4 regions of the Paenibacillus xanthanilyticus genome follow, and region 3 is predicted to be linked to each of the others. Evidence: riboswitches for the same ligand, from Rfam matches in the RefSeq annotation. Region 3 holds a riboswitch; each other region holds the start of a gene.
What was found. Region 3 has a riboswitch for cyclic di-GMP ahead of ACFSKT_RS22205 (diguanylate cyclase domain-containing protein). Riboswitches for the same ligand answer to the same signal wherever they lie in the genome.
Positions count from the first base shown of each region.

Region 1 (5,548 bases), on a different contig from region 3:
CGGCTGAATATAGGGACCCGCCTTCTCGTCGATGTTCTCCCACTGGTCGCCGAGCGAATTGCCCAAGTAGACGAACAGCACCGACCACGGGATCGACGCGAGCAGCGTCAGAATCGTGAACAGCCAGAAGTTCATGCGCGCCATGCCCGCCGGAATGGAGATAGCTTGGCGCATGACCGGCACGAACCGCGCCGTAAAGACGATGCCGGAGCCGTATTTATTGAACCATTTTTCCGCCGTATCCAGATGCTTGGGCGAAATTTTGATGTACTTGCCGTATTTTTCAAAGAATGGCCGGCCGGCAAATCTGCCGATAGCATACAGTATCCATTGCTGGATAACCGCGCCGATCGTGCCGCAGATGACCGCGGTCAGGAACGAAATCTCGCCCTTATACACCAGGTAACCGCCGAACGCCAGCACGATTTCGCTCGGAATGACTTCGATCGCAAGACCGATAATGATGCCCCAATAGCCTAACTCTTCAATCCAGTGCAACGCGGTGGTTGCTAGCTCGTGAATCCACTCCATTCTCCGTCTCCTAACATTTCTAAATTTTGTCGCTTCTGTCTCTATCGGTATTCTAGCACATTGAGTGCCATGCCTCCATAAGACCAGACACACAATAAAGTGACAATTCCGTCACTCGGCGCCGCTTTGTCCAAACCGGCAGACATGCGTGAACAAGCCCGCGCATAGACTAGCTGTGTTCAATATGATGAAAGCAGGTGGGCGTTCCATGACCAACATTTTCGTGATTACCAAAAAGCAAATCAAGCTGTTCGCGGTCCTGCTCTTGGCGTTAGTCGTAGCGGTCGTATGCTTCAAGTGGAACCAGTCGCAGGCCGCGATGGCGACGCCGAGCCAGACGCGGGTCATGCATCTGGTGACGGGCGAATTCGAGGCTCGCGACGCGAACAACAAAAAGATCGAAGCGTATCTCTGGTCGCCAAGCAGCATCTTCGTCAATGCCGGAGAGGAAGTGGAGCTGCGTCTGACGGGCATCAGCGGCGAATCGCATCCGTTCGTCATCGAAGGACTCGGCATTCAAGGAACGGTGGAAAAAGGCAAAACAACGGTCGTCAAATTCAAAGCGGAGCAGAAAGGCACCTATCCGATCATCTGCCAAACGCATGATACGCGCGAGCATAACGGTCCGATGGTCGGCTACATCTACGTCCAATAACAAGCGCCTGCCGGGCCGGTGACCAATCAGCAGCCGGGCGCATATATAGGGGAATGAGAGGAGTCGGTTACGATGAAACCATCCCCCCCATCCAAACATGCGGCCGGACTGCCGACCGCGCGCAAAATTCGGCGTGCCTGCGATAACGAGCTGTACCGGACCGTCAAGCGCCTGAACGTCTACGTGCCCAAGGAGAAGCTGGAAGCGGCGGAAAAGCTGTATTTCAAGAAAGTCGCCCTCAACTTGCCCTGGATCGCGGAAAACCAGAGCAATCGCCGCAAGCTCGCCGACTGGTGGGACGAGAATGTCAGCGCGGAAATCGCCGAGCTGTGGGAAGTGGACCTAGCCAAGCTGCAGGCGGCCTTCCGTGAAGCGTTCGGCGGGTAGCGCGCAAAAAAAGGACCTCGCTTCGCCATCGTGGCGGAAGTCGAGGTCCTCTTTCTTTCGCGTTTACCTCTTTCAATAGAAACTCGATTATTTCGCGCACGCCCGAGGGACGCCCGCCAGAAGGGCATCTCACGTACGCAGCGTCCGGCACACAACCTGCGTTAGCCGATGACGGCGAAAGCTTCCGAGCCGGCCGGAATCGACCGGGAACGGAACTGGACGCCGGCGGAATTAAAGATGCGGATCGTCAAGTTAGACGTCGTGAGCACGCCGACGTTGCGGAACTGCACGACGCCGAAGTTGTCGAAAAAGGCGGTCGAGATCAGCGAATTGTTCCGGTACAAACGCGCGAAAAACCCGTTCGTGCTGAACGTAACGCCGTTGTTCTGGACCCACAGCACCGTCAACCGGTTCAAGTAGACGGATTGCGTGCTTCCGACCGGTATTTTGGCTGTCCGGATCACCCTCCCCGTGCTGGATGCGAGACGCTTCGGTTTTATTCGAGTCGATGCCATTCTTCCAACCCCTCCTCGTAAGTTTCCTATAGCATATGCTAGGGAAACAAGCGCGGACCGGACGAACGCACGCGGTCTATCACCTATTTTCGGGAGGATTGGATACGGTAGATTTGACGGTCCTCGGCAGATGACGCGCAGCTTCAACCGGCGGCATTCCGCGGTCATACAGCAGAGTGGTTGGACTCTCCTATATATTGAAAAAGGGAAACGCGGCCGCGGCCGGTTCCCCTCATCCTCCTACATTCGCGGGCAGCGCGCCAATGTCTTACATCCGCGCAAGCGCCTTGCGCTTCTCCTTGACCCGGTAATAATTCGACACCTGCTCGCGGATCAAGAAGGCGCGAAGCATTCTTGCCTGCAGCTCGTTCAGCTCCACAAAACGGGCGCCGTAAAAGCAAAACTCGCCTTCCGTCTCGCTTCGGACGATTTCAATATGGCAGCTGAGCTCGAAGCCCATCGAGACGACCGCCGGCAGGAGATCGCCGATACGGAGCTTCACGTTATGAACGGTCTCGAAGCCGATGCCGCTTAGCGAGACGTTCTTCGTCTTGAATACCGCCTGCTGTTCATCGCCTTCCTCGGCTTCCGTCTGATTCGCCCGGACGCTCGGCTGAAGCCTGCCGTCCAGCCGGACCTCGACGCGATTCGCCTCCCGCTTCTCCTCCAAGCCCGCGAGCGACTTCGGCGGGAGCAGCACCGCAAGCGACCCTTCCGCCTTCGCGATGACCGTGGATTGCATCCGCTGGATGCCCACCGGCGAATAGAGCGTGAGATGGACTGGATCTCCCAAATGAAACGATTTGAATTCGGACATCTCGATCTCCAGCATCTCGCCTTCCACATGGGTCAGCAGTCCCGTGGATACGTATCCGTCCTTCTCGACCACCGTCCTGCTGTGCAGGAGCGTCTCTAGGGGATACGTCGTCATTTCTTTGCCATATACGGCGGTTTGTTCGACTCTTGATGTTCTCGTCATGATGGATGTGACCTCCGTGGATACAAAATAAAAAAAGCCGCTCCCTGGTACTTAAGCCGACTTCGTCATCCTGTTCACGGATGCCCTCGCTTCGGCGGCCAGGCTGTCATTGTTCGCGATGCGCGCAAACGGTAGACCCTTTAGCTTTGCGTCCTTGTCTTTCGACAAGTTTGCCTTTGTCCTGCATTCGATTGTAGTTAAACTTCCTTGACGATGAGCAGATTGTTGGAATTCTTCAGCTCGATCTCGTACGCCGCGGCCGGCGGATTGCCGTCCGCTTCCCGAATGATCCGCACCGTCGGACGATGGACGGCCAGCGGGTTGTTGGCGGATACGACGGCGATCTGGCCGGAGCTTAGAAGCACGGTCGTCGCGATCGGGTAGATGGAAATATGTTTGCAAAACAATTTGATCAGGTTGACGTCGAAATACGTGTTGCCCGCCGCGAACAGAAACTCGATCGCTTCCGTCGGCGTATGCCGTTTGCGGTGCGGCCTCGGCGAGGTTAAGGCGTCGTACACATCCGCGATGGCGATAATCTGCGCGTACTCGTGAATCTCGTCGCCTTTGATCTTGCGCGGATACCCGCTCCCGTCGAACCGCTCATGATGCTGGAACGCGCAATGGGCCGATAATAAAGAGACGTCGTGCTGCGCGCGAAGCAAGTTGAACCCGTCTTCCGCGTGCTTCTGAACCAGGCCCCGCTCCGCTTCGCTAAGGAAAGCCGCCTTGGCGAGCAATTCTTTCGGCACCTGCGTCATGCCGATATCGAACAGCAGCGCGCCGACGCCCAGCTCCTCCAGCTGATTGCGGTTGTAGCCTTTGGCCACGCCTATGATGCCCGCGAGAATGGCAACGTTGACTGAATGATTGAATAAGTAAGAATCCATGGCCTGAATATTCGTCAGGCTAACAAGCATGTCTTGTCTTGCGGAGAGGTCCTGCATCATTTGACCGAATACCGTGCGGAACGTGCGGCCAAGCTCCGGCGCGACCGTGCGCCCTTTGGTCTTGTGCGTATCCATGAGCGTGGTCATCGTCTTGTGGACTTCGGCCATCGCCTTGCGCCGCGTCTCGTCCTGAATCGCCGAGCTCGGCTCCAAATCTTCGGTCATGTCATCCTGGATATAGAGCATGTCGATGCCCAAATTCTCAAGCCGATCGATAAATCGTTGGGTTAATTCTACGCCTTCCCCCAGCAGAACATTGCCATTCTCTTGAAAGACGGTGCGCCCCAATTTATCCCCCGGCCTAACCGAGGTTATATGCGCTTTCCTCATTGTGCCATTCCGCCTTTGATTGCCTGTTTATTGTGCTTGAGCCGCCTGCTGCATCGCTTCCTCTTCGGCTTTATGGCGCTTGCCCAATAGTTTGTCCGCGTACATGCGTTCGTCGGCAAGCTGCGCGAGCTGGCCCAGATGTACGCCGTCCGCCGGATACGAAGCGACGCCCGCCGATACGGCTAGCCGGACGCCGGTTCGAAGCGTTGCGTGCTCCAGCAGCTCGCGGACCCTTCGCAAGAAGACGGCGACGGTCTTGTCGTCCGCATACGGACAGATGACCAAAAATTCGTCCCCGCCCCACCGCGCCACGATCTCCCCGCGCTGTGCGCCATTCTGAAGCGCCGTCGCGACCTCGCGGATCGCCGCGTCCCCCTGGGCATGTCCATGGGAATCGTTGACCTGCTTGAAGTCGTTCACGTCGATCAGCATGACCGCCATTCGCTTGCGTTGCTTGCCGGCGCGAGCTGCCAATCGAACGAATCCGCTCTCCACGAAGCGCCGATTGTACACACCCGTCAGCGGATCCATGGCGGCCATCCGGGCCAGCCGATCATGCTTCAGGCCAAGCCACCAGCCTACGGGGAAGGAGACGGCGGCAAACAGCAGCGCGCCGGCGCTTGCCCGAAACAGGCCGCTCTCCTCGGGCCAGAGCCCGTAAAGCGCGGCGCAGCCGGACAAGCCGATCGCGGCCGCCAGCGCGGTTATCCTCCCCCGATATGCCACCGTATCCTCTCCTTCTCATCGTCCGACTGCTTGGCCGCGCCCCTTCTTCCTCGCTTCGGCGGTGATGAAACTATGACTACGCTATGAACGAACATCTCAAAAAGAACGAGGAATAGGCAGAGATCCACCCCTGCCATCAGTCCCAAAACGATCATTCCTAAACCCTTTAAAACGAACTAATTACCGGGACTCGCGTACGGTTTAATTCTAGCATACGCGATTTCCGCCGACAATCCGTATGTGATATTTTTCATTGCTAGTCATTAAGGATTACTTGATAGCGGCTAGACGGTCTGAAAGCGCCGATTCCAGATAGGGCGAAAGATTCAGTCCATCCCGGAAGGCAACGTATTCCGCCCATTTGCGCGCGCTCGCCTTGCCGCCGGCCGTGGCCCGGATCAGCAAATTTTTGGGCGTGTGCTCGGGATCGATAAATTCGAGCAGCTGCACTTTGTAGCCGATGACTTCAAGCAGC
Region 1 is NZ_JBHUHA010000001.1:3,371,641-3,377,188, forward strand. It holds gene uptA (undecaprenyl phosphate transporter UptA) at 1-531, opposite strand, end outside; gene ACFSKT_RS14500 (cupredoxin domain-containing protein) at 740-1,186, shown strand; gene ACFSKT_RS14505 (dehydrogenase) at 1,259-1,573, shown strand; gene ACFSKT_RS14510 (hypothetical protein) at 1,735-2,088, opposite strand; gene ACFSKT_RS14515 (PilZ domain-containing protein) at 2,357-3,067, opposite strand; cyclic di-GMP riboswitch class I at 3,158-3,252, opposite strand; gene ACFSKT_RS14520 (HD-GYP domain-containing protein) at 3,265-4,347, opposite strand; gene ACFSKT_RS14525 (GGDEF domain-containing protein) at 4,375-5,073, opposite strand; gene ACFSKT_RS14530 (class I SAM-dependent methyltransferase) at 5,344-5,548, opposite strand, start outside.
Region 1: linked by a shared signal. The riboswitch ahead of ACFSKT_RS14515 (PilZ domain-containing protein) and the one ahead of ACFSKT_RS22205 (diguanylate cyclase domain-containing protein) in region 3 are both predicted to bind cyclic di-GMP.

Region 2 (5,548 bases), 1.9 Mb from region 3:
ACGCGCACGTTCTCCAGCAGCAGCGTCGATTTCATCGTCTGGGCCGCCTTCTCCTGAACGGTATACACCACGTCTACGTAGTCGCCGGGCTCGATGAGGTTCGAGACGGATTGGACCAGGTTTACCCCGACGGCCGCCGCCCGGTAGCCCTCCCGAATTTTCTTGGACACCACCAGCGCTTCATCCTGCCGGTCCTGCAGATGGTGGGGGAGGATCACCTCGCCCGGCACCAGCGCCGACGCCGTCACTTTGCCCGCGGCCGCCGCCGGATCCCGCAGCGCCGTCCCGTTGATGGCCGTAGCCGGCACCTCGACGAGCTGCAGCATGCCGCCGGACAACTGGGTATTCTCCGCCAACGCCTGCTTTGCCGCCAACACGCGAATCATCGCTTTGCCCGACTCCGCCCGCTCGTCCACTTTCTTCATATAAGTAAAGAAAAGCGCCGTCGTCGCCAAGCCCATCAGGACTGCGGCCACTAATATGATTTTCGATCTCATGCGCGTCCCCCGTCCTCCGCTGTCATCTTGATGTCCTGTAACGCTATTCAATCAACCGAATCGCGTAAGCGCCTTTACTCGCGATGTCCGGCGCGGCATAACCGGTACCGGCCCGCTCAATGAACATGCCCGTGATGGACGTATCCTTGCTCGACATCGGTTCGAGAATGTAGAAATACGCGAATCCTCGAACCTCGATCGATTTCAGTTGATTCGACGAAAATTCATGTGGCTTGTAAACCGGAATCAATATGACTCGGGAAGAGTCCCGATGCCAATACTCCCCGACCGGATACGGGTCCTGGTCGATGCGCAAATTGATGCTGTCGCGCGTCTTGCCCGCCACGTTCCCGGTCTGGGTGTCAATGATATCGCCCGCTTCGATCTCGCTCGGATACCCGAACTTCAGATTGCTCTCGTACGTCGTTGCGCCCGGCCCGCCGAGCGCCAGAATGCCGAAGTAGCCCGCTTCCACCCCGGAGTTGTCCACCTTGAGCTTGTACGGCTTCAAGTACTCCAGCGGAATCGATTCATCGATGCCGAGCGGCGCTACGCCGGCGGCCCTGCCCATCGGCGCAATCCGCGCCGCCGCTTCCGCCGAGACGGTTGCGGTATCTTTGCCGAGCAGTCTGGCGAAGCCGAGTCCGATCTTCTTCTCCAACTTCACGCGCACCGTGGACATCGGCGCGATCTCGGTGCCGGTCAAGCTGCTCTGTTCCCCGTGCGCGGCCAGAATCGATCCGATCACCGCCTCCGCGGCTCCAACCTGTCCGGTTAGTTCCTGCGCGCCCGACAACGCGGCTGCATTGGCGGTTTTCTGCAAATGACTCTTCGTCGCGTACATGATCCCGCCATCCACGACAAGCCCGGCAATCGTGAGCAAAAACATCATCGATAAGCCGGCCCAGACGATCGTGCTGCCGCGTTCTTCCTTTATAAAAGCGCCAAAATCCGTTTTCATCGTGAACCTCCTACTCCACCCGAATGGTGGAATGGGCTGAAAGAACCGGGGCCGGAATGACCCGCGTCATGACGGGCGTCATCAGCGGAAGCGAATAGCGCAGCGTCACCGTCACGTTCTCCCCGGATGCCCGGGTAGACTGACTCGGCGTAATCGTCACCGTCATGCTTGCCGGGTCCCCTACCCGAAGATGTGCTTTGGCATAGGCCGTCATGTCGCCGTCGCTTCTGCCCAGTCCGCCGAGGCGAGCCGTCTCCTGCACGGTCATTTGCAAACTGGAGTAAGCGAAGAGCAGCCTGCCCAAGTCCGCGATTCCGCATAGAAGCAGCATCAGCAGCGGCAGCAAAAGCGCAAACTCGACTAGCGACTGGCCGCGCTCGTCCCGTATCATCCCGCTCCCCATCCTTCCATCATAAAACCGAGTACGCATCCGGCCGCGATCGCCACCCCGTATGGGTACGTGCCGGAGACGAAGTGTCCTTGCAGCGGCAGCTTCAGCCGGTACCGGATGCATACCAAAACGTACTGCATGTAACGGATTCGCGCCCGAAAACCGTTCTTGAACAACACGATCGCAAGCGCCATGACAGCCCCGAACAGCGCCATGTAGACCGATGCGGCCATCACGAAGCCCGCTCCTTTCAACGCCCCGACGAGCGCAAGCAGCTTGACGTCGCCCGCTCCCATGCCGCCGAGAAGATAAGGGATGAGCAGAATCGCGAACCCCGCGCCAAGCCCGATCAGCATATGAAGCAATCCGCTCCAGCCGTCCGTCGCGGCATGATATACGACCGCCAGCACCAGCGCCGGAGCGATGACGTTGTTATAAATTTTGCGGCTGCGCACATCGGTGACGACGCATAGCGCCAGCACGAGCAGCATAATCGCGTTTGCCCACATCTTCGCGTCCACCTCTCAACTGGTTTCGTCCAAAAGGAAAGGCCGCACGCCACTAGTTGACGCACGGCCCTTAGGCAAGGAAGCTTAAGGCGTTCCGCCCATTTCCGTCACGCCGGTGTTGACCGTATCCTCCGCGTTGTCGAACAGGTCGATAATATGACCGCGCAGTGTGATGAGCGCCGTCACGACCGCCACCGCGATTAGCCCGAGCACCAATCCGTACTCCGTCATCCCTTGACCTTGCTCATCGTTCCAGAAGCGGCGAATGCTGTTCATCATGTTGTTAGCCTCCTAAGAATGGTTGTTGTCTCGTGGTTGCGGTTCAAAACAACGGCTTCCGTGCTTTCTTCGTCCGTCTGCTTGTCATCCTATATCCGATCGTACCAAGGATCGACCAAAAATTAAGGCGTGCCGCCCATCTCCGTAACGCCCGTGTTAATCGTGTCTTCCGCATTGTCGAACAGGTCGATAATGTGGCCGCGCAGCGCGATCAGCGCCGTGACGACCGCGACCGCGATCAGACCTAGAACCAATCCGTACTCCGTCATCCCTTGGCCTTGCTCGTCGTTCCAGAAGCGGCGAATGCTGTTCATCATGTTGTTAGCCTCCTAAATTTGTGGTGTCGATCAAAATTCAGTTTACTGCTCGTTAAGGTTCCAAAATCGCGGTCTGTCCCAGCTCGACCTTCGCGGCTGCCAACGTGCCTGCCGGAAGCTCCACGACGGAGCGGGTTCCCGCGAACGCCGCACCGACCCTCCCCGGCCGGAGCCGATGCTCCATGCCGACGACGACGCCTGCCTTGTCCAGATGAAGCACGTCCAGGTCGTAGTTCATAAAGAACATGTGGACTGACTTGCACGGCTGAATATGAAGGCCGCTGCCGCTTGGGAGAGATTGCCTTCCTACGAGGCCTCGCAGTCTCCGCCAAAACGTGTAAGCGCATTCAATTTGGTCGCCAAGCCGTTCCCCGCTCTCCCGAATGACCAGCTTCATCCGGGTCGCCACCTCCTTTTGCGTATGCAAAATAGCCCACCTTTAGGCCCGAAAGGAGGGTTCGAAAAAAGAACTCCCCTGCATCTTTCGGCAGCTGGCTGGCATCCCGCGTCTTCCGCGGCTTAGCCCCTGTAGCTTTGCGTCGCCGGCTTTCGCCGGTTTTGCCTTTATCGAGATCCAGCGAAGTTCGTCTTGCTTGTTCGCCGTTCCGATATCTTGATCACATCTTACCCCGAGGTCCTATACTCCGTAATCCGACAAAATCCCCTATTTTTAGATTATCCGGATAAGGTCCAAATTCCCTCGAAATAGTAGTCTTAATAGACTAAATGTTGATTAGTAATGATTCTTTTCTCCCTATCAGACAATGAAACAACCCTAAAGGAACTAGGTAACATTAACCAATCAACGTGATCCGATTATTCATGCGACCAAAGGTCTGTTCTCCTGGCTGTTAGATGCGCTGCCGCCGCATGAATGTCATGCGTAAATAGCGGCGATTAATTAAAGCGTTTATGAAGCAGAGCATGTGATATTTTCACGGAAAAAGGGCGCCCCCCGTCACCTGCGGACGGCTGCGGGACACCCCTTGATCTGGTTCCGGGCTCAGCCGGCTATTCCTCGTCATCGTCTTGCAAAATCGCGTCCAATACTGTCACTTGACCATTGAAAATAAGGGCGCTTTTCGTGAGCGGACGTTTGTCCGGATAGGTGAACTGCACATCGTAGATACCGGCAGCCAGATTGCCGATGTAATACTGACCGGCCGTGTTCGTAATGACCGCGCGTACGAGCCGCCGATTCCGGTCGAATACTTCCACGAGCGCTTTATAGAGCGGGCGCAGCCTCTCGTCGCGCACCGTGCCGCGCAAGTCGCCCATCTCCTCGGGCATGCTGATGCGAACTTCCCCGCCCATACGCGGATCGAACACCACGACAGCCGATCCAAGCATGAGCGAGCTTGTCGTAATGACGAGCGTCTCGCTCGGCAATCCGCTCACCGCGAATCGGCCTTCCGGGTTGGTTACCGTCACGGCGAGTACTTCATTATTGGCGTTCAGCACCTGTACGACTGCCCCGTTCATCACATTCTGCGCCGTGTTCGTCACGGCGCCGACGATGGTCGTCGGGTTGGCGCGAAGGCTGACATTCAACACGCGCGCGCTTCCCGGTTGAAGCGTTATTGCGTTCGACTCGCTTTGAAAACCGGATTGCGACGTCCGCACGATGTAGTCGTCGGCCCGCAAACCGCCGATAAGGTAAACGCCTCGGGCGTCCGAGAGACCGCTGCGCACCACGATGCCCGTGAACGCGTCGATAACGTCGATTGTCGCGCCGGCAATCGGCAAGCCGTTCGATTGCTGGACGATCGTGCCGGACAGGGAAGCGGGATTCGGCGTGAGCGCAAAATTCAACGTAGTCGTCTGACCCGGTCCGACGTGCGCCGACGTTTCCTCCGTCCCAAAATTGGGCTGACTCGCAATGACGGTATAGTTGGAGGCCGGTACCCGATTAATCGTATAGTTGCCTTGCGCGTCCGTCAGGGAGGAGGCCACCGCCTCGCCGAACGTATTGAACAGCCGAATCTCGATTGCGGCGCCCGCGATCGGCTGCCCGGTCGCGGCGTTCGCCACATTCCCCTGGATGGTCGCGGGATTGCGGGAAAGCACGAAACTGAGCGGCGTCTGTAGATCCGGCGCGACTGCCTCGGACAGAATCTGCGTGAAGAAGCCAGAAGCCTCTGCCGTTACGGTATAGCGACCCGCCCCCAAATCTTGAATGAGATACGCGCCGCGATTATCCGTCAGCGCGGTAGCCACGACGGCATCCGTATCATCTCTCCTGACCGTCACGACGGCTCCTTCCACGGCAGCGCTCGTGTCCAGATCGGTGACGTAGCCGGCCAGCGATCCCGGATTCGGGACCAACTGCAGCACGGCGCTCGTCGACTGGCCGCGGTTCAAGTTGACGACCGATGCGCCGGTTCCGAACCCGGCTGCGGATACGGCGGCGACGAAGGTGCCGGCCGGCAGATTATCAAGTGCGAAAGCGCCGTTCTCATCGGCAATCCCCGTCGCCACAACCAGATCGTTCAAATCGCGCACAATAACCGTGCTGCCGCCTAGGGCGGCTCCGGTCGCTTCGCTTCGCACGATCCCGCTCAGCACGGCCGGCTGCGATTGAAGATTGAAGTTGG
Region 2 is NZ_JBHUHA010000002.1:3,034,956-3,040,503, reverse strand. It holds gene cpaB (Flp pilus assembly protein CpaB) at 1-497, opposite strand, end outside; gene ACFSKT_RS30835 (pilus assembly protein TadG-related protein) at 541-1,458, opposite strand; gene ACFSKT_RS30830 (TadE/TadG family type IV pilus assembly protein) at 1,469-1,849, opposite strand; gene ACFSKT_RS30825 (A24 family peptidase) at 1,846-2,358, opposite strand; gene ACFSKT_RS30820 (Flp family type IVb pilin) at 2,443-2,637, opposite strand; gene ACFSKT_RS30815 (Flp family type IVb pilin) at 2,760-2,954, opposite strand; gene ACFSKT_RS30810 (DUF192 domain-containing protein) at 3,007-3,381, opposite strand; cyclic di-GMP riboswitch class I at 3,438-3,527, opposite strand; gene ACFSKT_RS30805 (carboxypeptidase regulatory-like domain-containing protein) at 3,966-5,548, opposite strand, start outside.
Region 2: linked by a shared signal. The riboswitch ahead of ACFSKT_RS30810 (DUF192 domain-containing protein) and the one ahead of ACFSKT_RS22205 (diguanylate cyclase domain-containing protein) in region 3 are both predicted to bind cyclic di-GMP.

Region 3 (5,548 bases):
ACGGGCATGTAACGATACGGCCCCTCACCTTGGCGCATCTCTAGGCAACACCGACGAACGTCTTCTCTTTACCCACACGTACCTCGACCTGACGACAAAAGCGGCCTCTCCCGCGAAGGGAAGAGGCCGCTTTATGCATTATGCCGGATCGGTGAGGATCGTGGTGTCCACGAGTTCACGCAGACGTTCGCGAATGCCGCCGGTCACGACGCCGCCATGATAGGCGATGACCGTCTCGATATCCAGCTCGGCCAGCTTGGCGATGCTCGCAAGCGCCGTGCGGGGATCGAGCGTATGGCGCGGGTCGAACGCGCGGAGCACGCCGTCCGCCGCGGTCAAGGCATCGCCCGCGATCAGCGTCTTGCTCGGCTGATGATACAGCGAGATGTGGTCCGGGGTATGGCCCGGCGTGTGCACGACTTGCAGTCCTCCTGCCACGGGCAGCACATCTCCGTCCCGCAGCGCGCGGTCGACCTTGACCGGCACGGCGAGCTGTTTGCTCTTCAACAGCGGCATCTCGCCCGCCAAGTAAGGCACGCCGACCTCGTGCGCCCATACTTGTACGGTACCTCCGGTCGCATCGACGAGCTCTGGCAGGCTGCCGATGTGGTCGCGGTCCTGATGCGTAATGATGATCGTCGACAGCTCCGCGAGCGGCAGCGACGCTTGCTCCAGCACCCCGCGGATCAGCTCCAACTGCCCGGGTATGCCCGTATCGACGAGAATCGCGCCTTGCTCGTCTGCCAGCAAAGCGGTATGGACGACGAACGGATTGCCGTTCACATCCATCTGGAATACGATTGTCTGAAGCCCTTGGTTCCCTAAGGCCATGTCCTCACTCCCCATCTTGGTTCATATGGAGCCCGGTAGCGCTGCATCGGGTTATATTTGCATCATGCCTGCTTCGGCTCACGGTGTCAACCGCCCGGTTGTGCGGGAGCAAACACCGCCTGGCATCCGCCTTTGCGCTTGGCCATATACATCGCGGCATCCGCCAGCTGGATCAGCTCCACCGACATCGCGGCATGGTCCGGGTAGAGCGCGACGCCGATGCTGGATGAGACGTGCAGCTCCAGCTCTTCGATGCGGTATGACTCCGACAGGCAGGCCGCGATCGACGCCGCCAGCTGTCCGACGCGCGCTCGAGTCGCATGCTCCATGATGAGTGCGAATTCATCTCCGCCCAGCCGCGCGAAGGTGACGTTCTCCTCCTGCAGCACCCGAAGCCGGTCGGCTACGGCTTGCAGCAGCAAGTCGCCTGCCCGATGGCCATATTGATCGTTCACCGGCTTGAACCGGTCCAGATCGAAGTAGCAGACCGCGACCTGCTCTCCGGATCGGGCAGCCTCATCGATTGACGCCTCCAATTTCTCAAGGAACGACTTTCGATTGAGCAGCCCGGTCAAGCCATCATGACGAGCTACGAATTCGGTCATCGCCAGCGTGGATTGCAGCCGCTCGTGCAGGCGCTCCCGCTCCGCAAAGAACAGCACCTGACGAATGATAATCAACACGACGATAAACAGCAGCGCGTATTGGATAAACGGGTTCATCCGGTCGATGAGAATGATGCCTGTCACAATCATGAGACCCAAGTAAGGCACGCCGAACTTGATCATCTGAAAGACTCGGTTTTGCTGCGGCAGCTCGTTCGACGCCGCGTTCCGCGTATCCGTCGCCTCATGCATGCAAGCCAGCGCCAACGCGAATGCGCCAACGCTCCAGCAGGCATCCAGATAGCCCTCGATATCCAGCTCCCGAATATCCACGAACAGCCAGTACGCTGTATCGCCGGCAATATAAAGCAGGAAGGCGAGGACAATATATGACCGGGCCGCCCGGCTATATAGACGATCGCTATTCAACACCCAGATGAACAGAATAAACAGCATCAAGGCATCGGCAATCGGGTACAGCATATTGACCGCGACCGACAGGTCGATCCCTTCGGTCCACGCATCGGTATACGCCGGTTTGATGACGAATTCCCAGCTAACGACCAAGAGGCTGACCAAGAGCGAGAGCGAGTCGGTGACGAGACGGAACCGCTCCTTGCCGCCGCGCACCAATTGCGCCATTGCCACCACGAGCAGTCCGGACTGCAGCAGCCACAGCACATCTGCCGCGCTTAGCTCCGGCGTGGGGGTCTGCCAGATCCAATCGCTGGCCGCCCACATGGATTGCGCGAGCGTTTCAAGCACCAGCGTAAAGACGATCAATCGCCAAAATCGACGCTTTCCGGCTTCAACCCGTTTCAGCATCGGCAGCATGAAGGCTATCGCGAGTGCCGGAGCCACGATATTCATCACGTAAAGCAGGTCGCTATCCCCGTCCGAACGAATCATCTCGAAGAACTGAAAACAAAGAAAAACAGTAAAAAGTACAAGGGCGTTAGGCCGCGATCGTGCATTCATAGTTGTTCCCCCGTGCATACTTGGTATATATAGGGCAAAAAGGCATCCGCTTCTGACGCGAATGCCTCGGGGCAAGCGGTCTGGCAGCCGTTGCGCGCGCGCGTTAGGCCCATGACTTTGCGTCCTTACTTTTCAGTAAGTTTGCCGAAACGTGATCGTGATAGGTCATATTATCGTAATCTAGTTATACAGCGATTGGCGATTATTTTCCATGACCAATACTTACAAGAACAGGATGCAGACAGGTATACATGGCAAGGAATTGTCGATTTAGGCAGAACGAGGTCTTCTCCGTCAGCTCTATAAAAAGCCTCCGGCTCCGCTGCTTAGCGGGCTCGAAGGCTTCTGAATCGTATGGCGCGTCATGCATATGACCGCCGAGGGCTTGTATGCATCCAGGCACATCCCGTTCACGTCACATCCGCCGGAATCTGACACAGCACGTAACGCCCCGTCCATTGTGTCGTCGTGGCGATCGCCGTTCGGCCGTTCCGCTCGAAGAACAGACCGGCGCCTTCTTGATCCTTGAACGTCCATCCTCGCTCCGCGAACCATCGTTTGACCTTCTCCTTCGCATCGCTTGTCCTCGTCAGATACCAGTCGGAGCGCGCGTCCTCCCCCACCTTCGCCAGCGTGTCCGCGGGCGCCTGCCGGACGATCGCGAGCGCCTCTTTACGGCTAACGGAATCGAAGGGGAGAGGGGGATAATAGCTTTTGCTCCAGAGGATCATCCCCGCGATTGCAGCCAGGCACAGGAGCAAGAGGCCGGTAACATAGGCCCCTATTCGACGGATTGTCATCCTTTTCACCTCCGAAGATGGCAAGCTTTCGCAGCTCCGAAGCTAGTTCGGCGTATGAAGCAGGCTGCCCGCCTCATCGTAGTAGTTGTAAGCGAAACGGTAGGCATGTTCCTCGGTATTCGGCAGCTCGAGCCAAGTCGCCGTCTTCTGGCGGACAGGGAACGTCTGCACGATCGTCTCGTCGTTCACGGTGAGCTCGAGCTTGGCGACTTCGCTTCGTTCATTGGCTACGAATAGAAATTGCGGCAGGTTTCCGGACTCCTTATCCGGAAATATAAGAAAATCGGCAAAATCATGCCTTGCCGGTCCTTCGGTATCGATCATCGGGTAGTTCCCTTTGTCATTTTGCTTAAAATGAATATTGGCCGGTTTGCCATCAGCCAAAAACGCCACGTAGCGGTCAGCGCCGATATCCCGGGTTTCCAGCAGCTCGACCGCGGCGCCGCGATAGCTGTCGATCGATTGAATAACCTCAATCACCGACTGATTATCATTGCCGTAAAGCTGCTTGTCTTTGCCCGACGTGTAAAGGATGAGGATCGCAAGCAGAGCGACGGCGGCGAGTATGAAGCCGTTCGATTTATAGTTGCGGTTCATGGCGTGCCCTCCTACTCGTCCGTCATCTCGGTCAAGCTGGCCATGAAGTCCTCGAACGAAGCCGCAATCGGCATGGTCTCGACGCCGGTTATTGCCATGCCATCCGCATACACGCCTTCTTCCCACTCCTCCACCACCTGCACGATCGGCGGATTGTCGCCTGCTTCTTCGCGGTAATCGAAGAAATAATATTCGCCGAACGGATCCCATGCGAACGGAACGAGCTTATCCGGAAAGCCCCGGCTCTCCGCGAACATCCGATGTTTAGCGGGCAAATAATCGTCGCTGGTTGGATTGAAGTTCAAAAATCCGCTCAGCAGCAGCGTCCCTTCGCCGTCCGGCAGGACGACCTGCATGACCGACTCCGGCTGCGCCCCCTCCTCCAGCATGCGGAGGAATGCGGGCGGATACGGGAACTCGCCGGGCTCGCCGGCAATCTCGCGCTCGGGAGGCGGCGGCAATGAGACTTCCGCGTACGGCTCCTCGGGCTCGCCAGGCATCAACAGCGTCGGAGCCATCGAACCGTCCATCAATTCCGCATAGGGCATCTCAACCAGGCTCATGACCGTGCTCGACACCTCGTATTCCGAGAGCGGATTCACGGAGATCAACACCAGCAGAAACAACGCCGCTAAGCCTCGTCGCCAGTAACGTGGACGCCGCTTGGCTTTGTCGCGTCCTTCCTCTTCCGCTTCCTCCGCTGGCCCGACCAGCTCCTCTCGCCAATCGGCCTCAGCCGTCAACGCGGTGATCAGCTCATCCGCCTCTTCGTACCGGTCACTTGGCACGTGAAGCTCGATCGGGAACGGCGCGCTCCCCATGAACACGCGCATATAGCCGCCGGCCCCCGGCTCGCGGCGGAAATAAGGGATGCTTTCCGTCTCCAGCAATTGCTCGAAGAACATCGCCTCCAGCTCGCTGCAATCGCGCAGTTTCACATAATGGCGCCTGTCCGCCAGCTTCATATCCAACCTGCTCTCCCCCTCTATGCAAGGCTCCTGCGATTTCGATCCGATCGTCAAGGAACCATATTGTACCATGAATTCCAATTTGCCTGTACCTTTAACTTTTAAACGACGCCGAAGCTCTTTTTGTTCCTTGGACTTGCGGCCCGATGCCGATTCTCGCGCAGCCCAAAAAGGAGCCGACGACGAACGACCGCTCCGTAGGTTTGAGATTGCCGGCCATGCCGCCGGCTCGAGCTTGTGCAGATTCAGTCGCCGGATGACTCTGCGTCGCTCTCGCCTCGAATGCGGCGGCCGAACGAGACTTTACGCGGCAGCTCCGTTCCTTTCAACGCCTCATAGGCATCCTTCACATTCGGCACATACTGCTTCGTCATCAGCCAACCCTGAATCATCGAGCGTATAACGGCCAAATCCGGGGCCTCGAGCTTCGCAAGCTCCGGCTCGTCAAACCGAATCTCGCGGCCAAAATGCCGTTCAAGCGCCGTCGCGATTTTACGTTGTTCTTCGATCGTCAGCTGTTCATATTGCGCAATAAGCAGCTTCAAATCCGAATTATGCATCTCGGAGTTCCTCCTCTGTCGTTCAGGTGTACGCTGGTCCAAGCATCTATTGTTCATCGTCTTCAAGCCCCAACGACTCCACTCGATGCCGGGTGCTCTCTCCGAAGAATGAAGAAACGGGCTAAAGAAGTAGCGATGCTTCGCGTATATGCCGCCAGTTGCGATAATCGCGATCAACAGACGCCAAGCCATCGATATCTCCTTTCCCA
Region 3 is NZ_JBHUHA010000002.1:1,153,354-1,158,901, forward strand. It holds gene ACFSKT_RS22195 (serine hydrolase domain-containing protein) at 1-12, shown strand, start outside; gene ACFSKT_RS22200 (MBL fold metallo-hydrolase) at 139-831, opposite strand; gene ACFSKT_RS22205 (diguanylate cyclase domain-containing protein) at 918-2,414, opposite strand; cyclic di-GMP riboswitch class I at 2,486-2,570, opposite strand; gene ACFSKT_RS22210 (hypothetical protein) at 2,825-3,214, opposite strand; gene ACFSKT_RS22215 (hypothetical protein) at 3,257-3,811, opposite strand; gene ACFSKT_RS22220 (SMI1/KNR4 family protein) at 3,823-4,776, opposite strand; gene ACFSKT_RS22225 (hypothetical protein) at 5,025-5,339, opposite strand.

Region 4 (5,548 bases), on a different contig from region 3:
ACCGTCCAAGTCTTTCAATTCTTTGATCGTGCTCGACACTGGATTCAAAAAGGCTTTTCTTAGATATCCGGCGTATTCGGTCCACTCGGGATCAATCTCCGCCGTCGCGTCCATGACCATCTTGGTCAAATCCACGATCGTTTCGCGAAGCAATTTGAATTTACCTTGCAGCAGTACCTTGATGAGCGGCCCAAGCCCTTTCTCGTTATAATCGGTCGCCTTGAATGCGCTGGCATTGTTCACTTGCACGACCGCATTGCGCAAAAACTTCGCTTTTTCGTGAATGTCAAGTAGCAGCGGGTACGCTTCCGCCGTGAACATGCTGCCTTTGCCTGCAACAACATCGCTGCCGATCACGTTGGCATGTATGATCAAGGAATGGCCTGTCTTAATCCGAGCAATGTTCACGTTCCCGCGTACCATGACGCTGCCCTCTGCCTCCACGGTCATCCCGTCTTGGACGGTTCCCAAAATATCGACGTCGCCTTGAAAGCGGATATTGCCCGAGGCAATGTCTACATCAGCGCCATGCACCAGTTTGGGGACGATGGAGAGTTCGGCGTGAACGCCTTTCTGCACAAGATTCGGCCGTCCGGATTGAATGGACAACACCTTCGTTGGGTCGTCCAGCAGGGTGACGCCCTCGCCCAACTTCAATTGCAGCTCGTGCACCGGTTCCGGCTCCACGCGCCTACCCATGACATCGAGTCCAGGCTTCCCGGGCTCGGGCGGCATAATTAGCCCAATGACCCTGCCTTCCGTTACGGATGGGAACTCTTTGATTTCGCGGTAATCGATCGTGCCGTCCGGACGCGTCTTCGGCATGATGGCCTGATTCTCGTTCGTCTCGAACAAGGGCTTCAAATAACCGTTTTTGCCCGGGACCGGCTCCTGCCCAATCGCGATCTCGAAACTGCCGCGGACGACGCTTTTGCACGCCATGGCGATATTCTCGGATAGAATGCCGACCGTTACGCCCCGCGCTTTGAGTTCGTTCAAGACATCCTGCATGTTAATGGCGAGCGGCTGTTTATCTTCGGCGGCGAGAAGTGTCAGATGCGAGGTCGGGGCCTGATCTTTGAGCGTGCGAGTGATGCGAAAACCGGGCTCTACGTTCAGGCGAGCCTTCATGTTCCGGTCGTCAATTTCGATTGACCAGACGGGGCGTTGATCCTCATTGATCAGTTCCACGCGAAAGACGTCTCGCTCCACGATCGTCGTCGTTTGCTCGACCAGGTTCCCATTCTTGTACAGCTTCCCCTCTTTCATAGGGCTTATTAACGGAAATTGGTCGGGCGCGTCCAGGGTGCCGATGATGCCATTTTCAATCCACGCTTTGCCTGAATAGGCCTTCGAACGGGAACTGTGCGCCTCGGTAGCCTTCGTATGATTCGGTTGTTTCGATTGATCCGCTTGATCCGCTTGAGTGCCGGATAACTCCTCCGATATGTATTCTTCCAGCGCTACGGACATCGGGGAGCGGCTCTCCTCCTTGGAGATCTCGGTCTTTCGGGTCACGCGGACGACCGCTTTTTTGGCCATGAGTCCCAGAACGCCGCGCGTTTCCGACTCCAATATTTCAATATGAACGTGATCTTTCGTTGTGCCGAGCAGCGTTAATGCCGTTTCCACCGCATGCTGAACCGTTTTGCCTCTCGATATGACGCTTGCTTCCACTGCAATCACCGTCCTTATTCGCCTGTAAAAAAGGAAGGGACCGCCAGAATGGCAGTCTCTCCGGCCCCATTCGGTAACCCGGCTGCCGACGTAATGACGTAGGCCCGCCGCTTTGCGTCCCCGACTTTCGTACGAGTTTGCCTTTATCATGATGTATCTGCCAATATCTAGGATAAGAGGATCGATATGATACAGATATCGTCGCTTCGGTTTTGCTTGATTACGGCCACTTCTTCCAAGAACGATTCATTCGACTGGCCGCGCAGCAAAGAGACATAGTCGGACAGCTTATTAATGCTGACCGATACCGGCACGCCCGGCGTCTCCACGAGCCCATCCGTATATAGAATGATCCGCGTTTGGTTCTCATAGTGAAGCATTCCCGTTTTGACGGGCGGATTCTTCTTCACGCCGATCGGAACCGTCGTCGTGGTTAACCGGTCGATGACCTTGTCATTGGACAGCACAAGACCCGGCGGATGACCCGCGTTGAAATAATGAATCATTTTCGTTTTCACGTCGACGAGCAGATAGAGGGCCGTAAAATAAATCAGCTTCTTGCCGCCGCCGAACAACTGCACCATTTGCTCGTTTAATTCCGTAAAGACGCGTTCAGGCTCGACTTCTTGCCTAATCGTCCGCTCGAGCAATGACCGAACCGACATCGTGATGAGCGCCGATGACAAACCATGACCGGACACATCAAGCACCAATATGGCGTATTGATCCTCCGAGACCTGAGCCCAGTAGAACATATCGCCCGAAACTTCGTCGGACTCAAGATATTTGCCATGAATTTGGATGTTGCCGTCGACAATCGGTTGACTCAAGACGCTTTTTTGAACCTGCTTGGCCAACTGAAGCTCCCTGCGAATTTTGATCTCTCTGGCAATCCGGGCATTCATCTCTCTCTTCAGACTCAGCGCGGATTTGACCCGAGCCAGCAGTTCGTACTGCTCAAAGTCTTTTTGGATGAAATCCATTCCCCCCGCCAAAAACGCATCCATAATTTGGCTTTTGCTGGCCGTAATGAAAATGATGGGCGTGTCCTTATACGTATCGTGTTTCTTAATGATTTTACACGCTTCGATTCCGTCCATGCCGGGCATGACAATGTCCAGCAGGATTAAATTGATCTGCACCGTGGTTTTCTTGGGACGTTCCTCGTCATGGATACCCAAAAACATAAAGGCTTCATCAGCGGAGCTAGCCGTGTGAACATTTGCGTAACCTTCTCGTACTAAGACATCCCGGAACAAATGCTGCATCATCGGCGAATCGTCAACGATCAGAATACCCATGAGCCCCTCCCCTCTTGGCGCAATTACCTCACTTCGACATAACCCGACAATTTGACCGTATTATCCTTTATTTTGACCTCATCCGTTAAAAATAAGCCCTATCAAAAGGCCAAGCAGCTGGAGCTGTCCTTGTACGTCAAGGAATCGAACACATCCGGATTGCCGATCATCTCGCCCAATCCTACACTGGCGGCGTAAAGCCGTTATCGTCACCGCCCTTTCACCTTGTTAGCGGTCCGCAAAGGGAGCAATTCCCCTCCTATTACCTATTATCTTCGCGCCTCACCTGACGATAAATAGAGCATATACAGGACGTAAGTTATCCGTTGCGTTCTCATCTATATCGAAGGGGATAGCGAAATGAAACTTCTACGAAACCTCAGCATATCGAAAAAACTGACACTTCTGATCTTCGTAAGCGCGGTAGGACTCGGGTCGGTCGGCACACTGGGCATCAATTATATGAGAGACATTGCCCAAAACTCGGAGCATATGTACGAGCACAATTTGATCCCGCTGAATACCATCATGCAGATTCGGGTCAACGCCAGAGCAAGCGACGCGTACACGCTTGAGCTGCTGACGACAGAGGACCCCGCTCGCAATCAGGAGCTCATCGACGAAATCGCCTCCGCTTGGGAAGAGATCGATGCGATGATCGACGAACTCGCCAGCAGCGAACTTACGGCTGAAGAGAACAAACTGCTGACGCAATACCGGGAGCATGCCGCGAATTTGGCGAAGGCCCGCAGCGAAGTGATCCAGTTGGCCGCAGCCAATAAGAACGCCGAAGCGTACGCGCATTATCACGAGAACGTGGAAGCGATGCGCAAGCTGGTGAACGACACGCTGAAAGCGCTGCAGAAGTACAACGTCGAAAATGCCGGCATCATTAACGAAACCAACCAGCAAGATGTAAAAGACGTCACGGTGTTCGTCTCCTCCGTCGTCGCTGCCGCGCTTCTCGCTCTCGTGGCGCTCAGCCTCGTGATCTCGCGCATGATCGTCAAGCCGGTTAAGGAAGTCAAGCGATTGCTGACCGAAGCGGAACAAGGCGATTTCACCGTGAAAGGCAGCTATATTTCGAAGGATGAAATCGGCCAGCTCGTCGCATCCCTGAACAGTATGACGGCGAATCTCCAGACGGTGTTCGGCTCTGTCCACGAGTCGACCTTCCAAGTCGCCGCGTCAGCCGAAGAGCTGAGCGCCAGCGCCGTGCAGAGCAGCAAGGCGAGCGAACACGTCACGCTCACGGTGCAGGAGCTCGCGGTCGGGACGGATAAGCAAGCGCAGCTGGTATCCGATAGCACGAACGCGATATCCGACATGGCCGGCTATACGCAATCGATCGCCGACTCGACGGACCGGATGAAGCAGGACGCCCTGCACGCGTCGGCCGTGTCGTCCGAGGGCAACCAAGCGATCAGCGAAGTGGGTACGCAGATGAACTCCATCTACGCCAACGTGAGCAGCTTGTTCGACGCGGTAAAAAGCTTGAACGAGCGCTCGAACGAAATCGAGCAGATCACGAATGTCATCTCCGGCATCTCGGCACAGACCAACCTGCTCGCCTTGAATGCGGCGATCGAAGCCGCGCGCGCGGGCGAACACGGCAAAGGATTCGCCGTCGTCGCGGGCGAAGTGCGCAAGCTCGCCGAACAGTCCAATCAATCGACAGACCAAATCTCGCAGCTCATTCAACTGATTCAGCAGGATACGGAGACGACGCTGCGGACGATGGAGAAAGCGGCGCAAGAGGTGAACAGCGGCTTGACGGTCGTGAATCATGCAGGCGGCTCGTTCCAAAAAATCGAGCAGGCGGTCAGCAGCGTCGTCGCGCAAATCGAAGACATTTCCGCGGATCTGCGGAAGCTGGCCGACGGAACGGCGAACGTGAACGCCTCGATCCGGGACGTTCACGCGGTCGCGAGCGACTCGGCATCGATGACGCAGAACATCTCGGCCGCGACGGAAGAGCAGCTTGCCTCCATGGAAGAGATCTCGTCTTCCTCCCAAGCGCTTGCCAGCTTGGCGGACGATCTGCAGCGCATCATCAAGCAATTTAAAATCTGACTACAATAAATAACAATAGGGTATCCTCGTCATCTAATGACGAGCGATACCCTATTGTTGCATTTTGCGATTCCCTTATTTTCCGACCCCCGCGACCGAGCTCTTCCGATACTGGTTGGGGGATACGCCCACCGCCTTCTTGAACGCCGTGCTGAAGTAATGCTGGGTCTCGTAGCCGATGCGCTCCGCAATCTCGTGCATGGCCAAGTCCGTCTCGCAGAGGAGCTGAAGCGCCTGCTTGATCCGGGCGCCGGTGAGCATGCCGACGAACGAGATGCCCGCCTCCTGCTTGAAGATGCGGCTTAGGTAGACGGTCGAGACGCACAGCTCCGCGGCCACGCCCTCGAGCGACAGGTGCGGTTCGAAGTAGCGGGTCTCGATAATCTCCTTCGTCCTGCGCACCAACGGCGATAACCGGCTTGCCCGATAGACGGCCGTCTTCGCCTCGCCGTACAGCTTCGGAATGCGCGAGAGCTCCCCGCCGGTCGCCTGAAAGC
Region 4 is NZ_JBHUHA010000001.1:1,331,698-1,337,245, forward strand. It holds gene ACFSKT_RS05460 (flagellar assembly protein A) at 1-1,686, opposite strand, end outside; cyclic di-GMP riboswitch class I at 1,747-1,829, opposite strand; gene ACFSKT_RS05465 (SpoIIE family protein phosphatase) at 1,845-2,978, opposite strand; gene ACFSKT_RS05470 (methyl-accepting chemotaxis protein) at 3,339-5,051, shown strand; gene ACFSKT_RS05475 (response regulator) at 5,127-5,548, opposite strand, start outside.
Region 4: linked by a shared signal. The riboswitch ahead of ACFSKT_RS05460 (flagellar assembly protein A) and the one ahead of ACFSKT_RS22205 (diguanylate cyclase domain-containing protein) in region 3 are both predicted to bind cyclic di-GMP.